Regions from separate parts of the Enterobacter cloacae complex sp. HYC033_NIDB genome, predicted to be linked through region 2. Evidence: predicted binding sites of a transcription regulator. Region 2 holds the regulator's gene; the other holds the start of a gene.

Region 1 (4,424 bases), 1.8 Mb from region 2:
CACCGTGGCATTCTGATCCACGATTACTAGCGATTCCGACTTCATGGAGTCGAGTTGCAGACTCCAATCCGGACTACGACGCACTTTATGAGGTCCGCTTGCTCTCGCGAGGTCGCTTCTCTTTGTATGCGCCATTGTAGCACGTGTGTAGCCCTACTCGTAAGGGCCATGATGACTTGACGTCATCCCCACCTTCCTCCAGTTTATCACTGGCAGTCTCCTTTGAGTTCCCGGCCGGACCGCTGGCAACAAAGGATAAGGGTTGCGCTCGTTGCGGGACTTAACCCAACATTTCACAACACGAGCTGACGACAGCCATGCAGCACCTGTCTCAGAGTTCCCGAAGGCACCAATCCATCTCTGGAAAGTTCTCTGGATGTCAAGAGTAGGTAAGGTTCTTCGCGTTGCATCGAATTAAACCACATGCTCCACCGCTTGTGCGGGCCCCCGTCAATTCATTTGAGTTTTAACCTTGCGGCCGTACTCCCCAGGCGGTCGACTTAACGCGTTAGCTCCGGAAGCCACGCCTCAAGGGCACAACCTCCAAGTCGACATCGTTTACGGCGTGGACTACCAGGGTATCTAATCCTGTTTGCTCCCCACGCTTTCGCACCTGAGCGTCAGTCTTTGTCCAGGGGGCCGCCTTCGCCACCGGTATTCCTCCAGATCTCTACGCATTTCACCGCTACACCTGGAATTCTACCCCCCTCTACAAGACTCTAGCCTGCCAGTTTCGAATGCAGTTCCCAGGTTGAGCCCGGGGATTTCACATCCGACTTGACAGACCGCCTGCGTGCGCTTTACGCCCAGTAATTCCGATTAACGCTTGCACCCTCCGTATTACCGCGGCTGCTGGCACGGAGTTAGCCGGTGCTTCTTCTGCGGGTAACGTCAATCGACAAGGTTATTAACCTTATCGCCTTCCTCCCCGCTGAAAGTACTTTACAACCCGAAGGCCTTCTTCATACACGCGGCATGGCTGCATCAGGCTTGCGCCCATTGTGCAATATTCCCCACTGCTGCCTCCCGTAGGAGTCTGGACCGTGTCTCAGTTCCAGTGTGGCTGGTCATCCTCTCAGACCAGCTAGGGATCGTCGCCTAGGTGAGCCGTTACCCCACCTACTAGCTAATCCCATCTGGGCACATCCGATGGCAAGAGGCCCGAAGGTCCCCCTCTTTGGTCTTGCGACGTTATGCGGTATTAGCTACCGTTTCCAGTAGTTATCCCCCTCCATCAGGCAGTTTCCCAGACATTACTCACCCGTCCGCCACTCGTCAGCGAAGCAGCAAGCTGCTTCCTGTTACCGTTCGACTTGCATGTGTTAGGCCTGCCGCCAGCGTTCAATCTGAGCCATGATCAAACTCTTCAATTTAAAAGTTTGATGCTCAATGAATTAAACTTCGTAATGAATTACGTGTTCACTCGTTGAGACTTGGTATTCATTTAGTGTCCGAGGACATTAAGAATCCATGTCACTTTGAGTGCCCACACAGATTGTCTGATAAATTGTTAAAGAGCAGTTGCGACGCGCTTCAGCGCTCTGTCGCGAGGTGGCGTATATTACGCTTTCCTCTTTCAGAGTCAACCCGTTATTTCAGGATTTTTTCTCTTCAACCGACCCGGTTGTTTGTGAAGTGATTCACATGTTCCGTGTCGATGGAGGCGCATTATAGGGAGTTCTCCGCAGGCCGCAACCGCTAAATGACAGAAAAATGACTGACTGCTGCATTCCACAGCAAAACCCCGCCTTATACCTTTTTACGCACAGACTTATCCACAATGATACGAAAAAGTAAAAATGTGCGAGCGTTGCGCAAACGTTTTCGTTAAAATGCTCGCGCTTCACAAGGATGCCTCGTCAGGTGTGTTAGATGAGTTTTTCACAGGAAAATTCATCTAACGCTCTCTGTAATCGTGAAATCCAGGGGATTTACCATGCAACAACGTCGTCCAGTCCGCCGCGCTCTGCTCAGTGTTTCTGATAAAGCCGGTATCGTCGAATTCGCTCAGGCACTTTCTGCACGTGGCGTAGAGCTGCTTTCTACAGGCGGTACCGCTCGCCTGTTAGCAGATAAAGGTCTGCCGGTAACCGAAGTGTCCGATTACACCGGTTTCCCGGAAATGATGGATGGACGTGTCAAAACCCTGCACCCGAAAGTGCACGGCGGTATTCTGGGTCGTCGCGGTCAGGACGACGGCATTATGGAGCAGCACAATATTACCCCCATCGACATGGTGGTTGTTAACCTCTACCCGTTCGCCCAGACCGTTGCCCGCGAAGGCTGTTCTCTGGAAGACGCTGTTGAGAATATCGACATCGGCGGCCCGACCATGGTGCGCTCCGCAGCCAAGAACCATAAAGATGTGGCCATCGTGGTAAAGAGCAGTGACTACAACGCCATTATTAATGAGATGGATGCCAACGAAGGGTCCCTGACGCTTGAAACGCGTTTCGATCTCGCCATCAAAGCCTTCGAGCATACCGCCGCCTACGACAGCATGATCGCCAACTATTTCGGTAGCCTGGTACCTGCCTACCACGGTGAAAGCAAAGATCCATCTGGCCGCTTCCCGCGCACGCTGAACCTGAACTTCATTAAGAAGCAGGATATGCGTTACGGTGAGAACAGCCACCAGCAGGCTGCCTTCTATATAGAAGAAGAGGTAAAAGAAGCCTCTGTAGCGACTGCCCAGCAGGTTCAGGGCAAAGCGCTCTCCTATAACAACATTGCCGATACCGACGCCGCGCTGGAATGCGTGAAAGAGTTCAGCGAGCCAGCCTGCGTTATCGTCAAGCACGCCAACCCATGCGGCGTTGCGGTAAGTGCGTCTATTCTGGAAGCTTACGATCGCGCCTACAAAACCGACCCGACCTCCGCGTTCGGCGGCATTATCGCCTTCAACCGCGAGCTGGATGCAGAAACCGCGCAGGCCATCATCTCCCGTCAGTTTGTCGAAGTGATCATCGCGCCATCAGCATCCGAAGAGGCGCTGAAAATCACCGCGGCGAAACAGAACGTGCGCGTACTGGTTTGCGGCCAGTGGGCAGAGCGCGTTCCAGGCCTGGACTTCAAGCGCGTGAACGGCGGGCTGCTGGTTCAGGACCGCGATCTGGGTATGGTGGGCGAAGCCGATCTGCGTGTCGTCACCAAACGTCAGCCAACCGAGCAGGAACTGCGTGACGCGCTGTTCTGCTGGAAAGTGGCGAAGTTCGTGAAATCCAACGCCATCGTCTACGCCAAAGAGAACATGACCATCGGAATAGGCGCAGGCCAGATGAGCCGCGTTTACTCTGCGAAAATCGCGGGTATTAAAGCAGGTGACGAAGGTCTGGAAGTCAAAGGTTCCGCCATGGCCTCTGACGCCTTCTTCCCGTTCCGCGACGGTATCGATGCGGCCGCTGCTGTGGGCATCACCTGTGTGATCCAGCCTGGCGGTTCAATCCGTGATGACGAAGTGATTGCCGCTGCCGACGAGCATGGCATCGCAATGATCTTCACCGACATGCGCCACTTCCGCCATTAATTCCCGGAGCAGAAAATGAAAGTATTAGTGATTGGTAACGGCGGGCGCGAGCACGCCCTGGCGTGGAAAGCAGCGCAGTCTCCGCAGGTTGAAACCGTCTTTGTGGCACCGGGTAACGCCGGGACCGCGCTGGAGCCCGCACTACAGAACGTCGCCATCGGCGTAACCGACATCCCGGCGCTGCTGAGCTTTGCCCAAAACGAGAATATCGATCTGACGATTGTTGGCCCGGAAGCACCGCTGGTGATCGGCGTTGTAGATGCCTTCCGCGCCGCGGGCCTGAAAATTTTCGGCCCAACGGAAGGGGCTGCGCAGCTGGAAGGCTCAAAAGCCTTCACCAAAGATTTTCTCGCGCGTCATAACATCCCGACGGCGGAATATCAGAACTTCACCGAGGTAGAGCCTGCTCTGGCTTACCTGCGTGAAAAAGGCGCGCCGATTGTGATCAAAGCCGACGGCCTGGCTGCCGGGAAAGGCGTTATCGTGGCGATGACCCTCGAAGAAGCGGAAGCCGCCGTGCAGGATATGCTGGCGGGTAACGCCTTTGGCGACGCGGGCCACCGCATCGTGATTGAAGAGTTCCTCGACGGCGAAGAAGCGAGTTTTATCGTGATGGTTGACGGCGAGCACGTTCTGCCGATGGCGACCAGCCAGGATCACAAGCGCGTAGGCAATGCCGACACGGGGCCAAACACCGGCGGGATGGGAGCTTACTCCCCTGCTCCGGTGGTCACTGACGAAGTACACCAGCGCACCATGGACCGCATCATCTGGCCAACCGTGAAAGGGATGGCTGCGGAAGGCAATACCTACACCGGTTTCCTTTACGCAGGCCTGATGATCGACAAGCAGGGTAACCCGAAGGTGATTGAATTCAACTGCCGCTTCGGCGATCCGG
Region 2 (4,424 bases):
CGCCGGGTATAAAGCCGACAGCCCAGGTCGCAATCACGCTTAGTGCATACAGCACCAGCAGCCAGGGCAGCATCTGTTGGCCTTCCCATTTTTGCAGCGCGGCGCGACAGCCATAGCCACCCACCAGGAAGGCGATGGTCTGTGGTACATAGCTCAGGCCGATAGCCGCCGGGCTGTAGCCCATGTCATGCAGAATGAACGGCGAACCGGTTAGCCAGGCAAAGAAGCTGGCAGAGCAGGCAGCATAAATCAGCACGTTACCGCGATAGGCTTTCGACCGCAGTAAAGAGGTAAAGGTGATGGGCTTTGCGTCCGGATGCGTCTCTTTTTTATGCGCAGGTTTAAGCCCGAAAGCAGGCAGCATCAGGACCAGCGTAATAGCAAAGAGCGTGGCGAAAATGGCCTGCCAGTCGAAATGCGCCAGGATCCAGCTGCCCAGTAACGGGGCAAGCGCCGGCGACAGGCCGACCAGCGGCATAATAGTGGCGAATATGCGGTTAGTGCGCGAGGCGGGGTAGTAATCGGTCACCAGCGCCTGCCAGGTCACCGCTGCGGCGCAGACGCCGACCGCCTGAATAAAGCGCAGCGCCAGCAGCCAGGCGGCATCGCGGACCCACAGCATGCCCAGACAGCCTACGGCAAAAATCGCCAGCCCCAACAACAGGACGGGCTTACGGCCAAAACGATCCGAGAGCGGCCCCCACAGCAATTGCGCAAAAGCAAAGCCAGCAAGGAACAAACTTAAACTGGCGCTGATGGCGGCGGCAGGGGTTTGCAAATCTTCCTGCATCGCGGCGAACGCGGGCAGATACATATCGGTTGCCAAAAAGCCCAGCACGCTTAAGCCGCCGAGCCAGACTAAAAATCCTTTCCTGGGTTGCACTTTTTTCTCCTGAGGAGGCAGGTGTACGTTGGCGCAGAGTGTAGGGAGTGCAAAGCGGCTTGTGAAACGCTAATATTTGGCGGGTGCGTTCAAAAAATTTGCAGGCTAAAGATGTGGTCAGATTATTCCCTTGAAGTGGTTGATGCCGTGGCGCGTAACGGCAGCTTTACCGGTGCCGCCCAGGAGCTGCATCGCGTTCCCTCGGCTATCAGCTATACGGTGCGCCAGCTGGAAGCGTGGCTGGCGGTCCCGCTGTTCGAGCGGCGCCATCGCGACGTGGAGCTCACGCCTGCCGGAGCGTGGTTTTTGAAGGAAGGGCGGTCTGTTATCAAAAAAATGCAGATCACCCGTGAGCAGTGCCAGCAGATCGCCAACGGCTGGCGCGGGCATCTCGCTATCGCGGTGGATAACATCGTTAAGCCGGAGCGGACCCGGCAGATGATCGTCGATTTCTATCGTCATTTTTCCGACGTCGAACTGCGTGTTTCGCAGGAAGTGTTCAACGGCGTCTGGGATGCGCTGGCGGACGGCAGGGCGGAGATGGCGATTGGTGCAACCCAGGCGATCCCGGTTGGGGGGCGCTACGCGTTTCGCGACATGGGCATGCTGAGCTGGACCTGCGTGGTCGCGCGCGATCACCCGCTGGCGGCGCTGGAAGGTCCGCTGAGCGATGACACCTTACGCAACTGGCCCTCGCTGGTGCTGGAAGATACCTCCCGCTCGCTGCCCAAGCGCATTACCTGGCTGCTGGATAATCAGCGCCGCGTGGTCGCGCCGGACTGGGAGTCGTCGGCCACCTGTCTGAGCGCGGGGCTGTGCGTTGGCATGGTGCCGGTGCATTTTGCGCGCCCGCGCATCGATGCGGGAGAGTGGGTGGCCTTGACGCTGGAAAACCCCTTCCCGGATGCCGCGTGCTGTCTGACGTGGCAGCAAAACGACGTCTCGCCCGCCATGGCCTGGCTGCTGGATTATCTGGGCGACAGCGAAACGCTGAACCGGGAGTGGTTGCGGGAACCAGCATAGCTGGCCCCGTAATGAGATTAACGACGGTAGTCGCGGAACGGACCGTCCGCAACGGAACGGCGTTCAATCAGGCGCGGGTGAACTTCAATGGACTGGGACTGTTCACGCTTGTTGACGATCCTGTCCAGCAGCATGTTGAAGGCCGTTTCACCCAGCGAATCTTTCGGCTGGTGAATGGTGGTCAGCGCCGGGGTAAAGAAGCGGGCGTTGCGCACGTTGTCATAGCCGATCACCGAGATATCCTGCGGGACGCGCAGGCCGAGTTCATCCGCCGCGCAGAGCGCGCCCATCGCCATGATGTCGCCGCCGCAGAACACCGCGGTAGGGCGATGCGGCTGGGAGACGATCTGCTGCATGGCGCGATAGCCCGACTCCGGCTCGAAGTCGCCCTGAACAATCCAGTTTTCCGGCACGGTGATCAGCGCCTCTTCCATCGCTTTCATGAAACCGGCCAGACGGCCAGCTCCGGTGTTACGCTCCAGCGGACCCGGGATCACGCCAATTTCACGATGACCGCGTTCTACCAGATAACGCCCCGCCATGTAGCCGCCTTCAAAGGCGTTATCAATAACGGAGTCGGTGAAGTCTGCGCGCGCTTCGCCCCAGTCCATGACCACCATCGGAATGTGGCGATACTCTTCCAGCATGGAAAGGACCGACTCAGGGTATTCAGAACACATTACCAGCAGGCCGTCGACGCGCTTTTGCGCCATCATTGACAGGTAAGCGCGCTGTTTTTCAATGTTGTTCCACGCGTTGCCCAGAATCAGGGTATAGCCTTTCTGGAAGCAGTTTTTTTCAACGGCTTCGATGATTTCAGCAAAGTAGGCCGCTTCACTGCTGGTGGCCAGCAGGCCAATCGATTTGGTGTGATTAACCTTCAGGCTGCGGGCGACGGCACTTGGCGAGTAGTGCAGTTCTTTGATTGCCGCCCAGACGGCATTACGCGTCTCTTCAGCGACGAAACGCGTTTTGTTAATAACATGTGATACGGTTGTAGTGGAAACGTTTGCGCGTTTTGCTACGTCTTTAATTGTTGCCATTAAATGTCACTCCAGACCATATCCTAAGCTCCTGAAAAAATTGAAGGTAAACGTTTGCCTTCTCTCACCCTTATCACGCAAACATGAGTTGCGACACGCCGGGAAAACGACACAGGACGTCAGGAGGGGGTCAGTGGCCGGTACGCTAATAAATTTAGCGTGGAATTTTGTCCTATCTTGATGAAAAGGGGAAGAGGTAAAGTGGATATCCGTTTAAATCCTGGAAGATTTTTGACCTGAACTGTGTAAAAATGAGCAAGCTCACTTTTCGTAGGGTGAATAAAAGGAGAAAAATTGATGAGTACCGATCTGAAGTTTTCGCTGTTTACCACCATTGTTGTTCTTGCTCTGATTGTTGCCGGTGGTTTAACCGCTGCACTGCACTGATTCAGGCGGAGGGAGAACTTTCTCCCTCTCTTGCCGCTATTGTTACCTCTCCGGCAAAAATCTTTTGCCAAAATGTTAACTTCTCATTTTTTGTGATTGATGTCATGCTTTTGACTTCTTAGTTCTGTGCCGGGTTATGGCACGGTATCCGGAGTCTCTTCATGAAAATCAATTTTCCCCTGCTGGCCCTGGCGATTGGCGCCTTTGGGATTGGCACCACTGAATTCTCCCCTATGGGGTTATTGCCTGTTATCGCCCGGGGTGTGGACGTCTCAATTCCTGCGGCCGGTATGTTAATTAGCGCCTACGCGATTGGCGTGATGGTGGGCGCGCCGCTGATGACGCTGCTGCTTTCCCACCGCGCTCGCCGCAATGCGCTGATTTTCCTGATGGCGATTTTCACTCTCGGAAATGTGCTTTCCGCGATTTCGCCCGATTACACCACTCTGATGCTTTCGCGCATTCTGACCAGCCTCAACCATGGCGCCTTCTTCGGACTGGGCTCGGTTGTTGCCGCCAGCGTGGTGCCAAAACATAAGCAGGCCAGCGCGGTAGCCACTATGTTCATGGGCCTCACCATCGCTAATATCGGCGGCGTTCCCGCTGCCACCTGGCTGGGAGAAGCCATCGGCTGGCGTATGTCTTTCCTCGCAACCGCCGGACTGGGCGTGGTCGCGATGGTTGCGCTGTTCTTCTCACTGCCGAAAGGAAGTGCGGGAGAACGTCCGGAAGTACGTAAAGAGCTGGCGGTGCTGATGCGTCCTCAGGTGTTGTCCGCGCTGCTCACCACGGTACTGGGGGCCGGGGCGATGTTTACGCTCTACACCTATATCTCCCCGGTGCTGCACGACATTACCCACGCAACGCCACTCTTTGTTACCGCGATGCTGGTGCTGATTGGTGTCGGGTTCTCGATTGGCAACTATCTCGGCGGGAAATTTGCCGACCGCTCCGTCAGTGGAACACTGAAAGGTTTTTTAACGCTGCTGATTGTCATCATGGTGGCGATTCCGTGGCTGGCGCGTAACGAAGTGGGTGCCGCGATTGCCATGGTGGTGTGGGGCGCCGCAACCTTTGCCGTGGTGCCA

The links. The regulator PurR, encoded in region 2, represses purine synthesis genes. The targets are predictions, from matches to a motif close to CANGCAAACGTTTGCNTG.
Region 1: purH (bifunctional phosphoribosylaminoimidazolecarboxamide formyltransferase/IMP cyclohydrolase) is a predicted target of PurR. The motif match lies at 1,812-1,829, and genes of this name have one in related genera.

Annotation. Positions count from the first base shown of each region.
Region 1 covers NZ_CP115123.1:1,056,243-1,060,666, reverse strand. The annotation lists rRNA gene O1721_RS05065 (16S ribosomal RNA) at 1-1,373, opposite strand, end outside; gene purH (bifunctional phosphoribosylaminoimidazolecarboxamide formyltransferase/IMP cyclohydrolase) at 1,937-3,526, shown strand; gene purD (phosphoribosylamine--glycine ligase) at 3,542-4,424, shown strand, end outside.
Region 2 covers NZ_CP115123.1:2,874,901-2,879,324, forward strand. The annotation lists gene punC (purine nucleoside transporter PunC) at 1-883, opposite strand, end outside; gene punR (DNA-binding transcriptional activator PunR) at 995-1,906, shown strand; gene purR (HTH-type transcriptional repressor PurR) at 1,924-2,949, opposite strand; gene cydH (cytochrome bd-I oxidase subunit CydH) at 3,247-3,336, shown strand; gene O1721_RS13895 (MFS transporter) at 3,498-4,424, shown strand, end outside.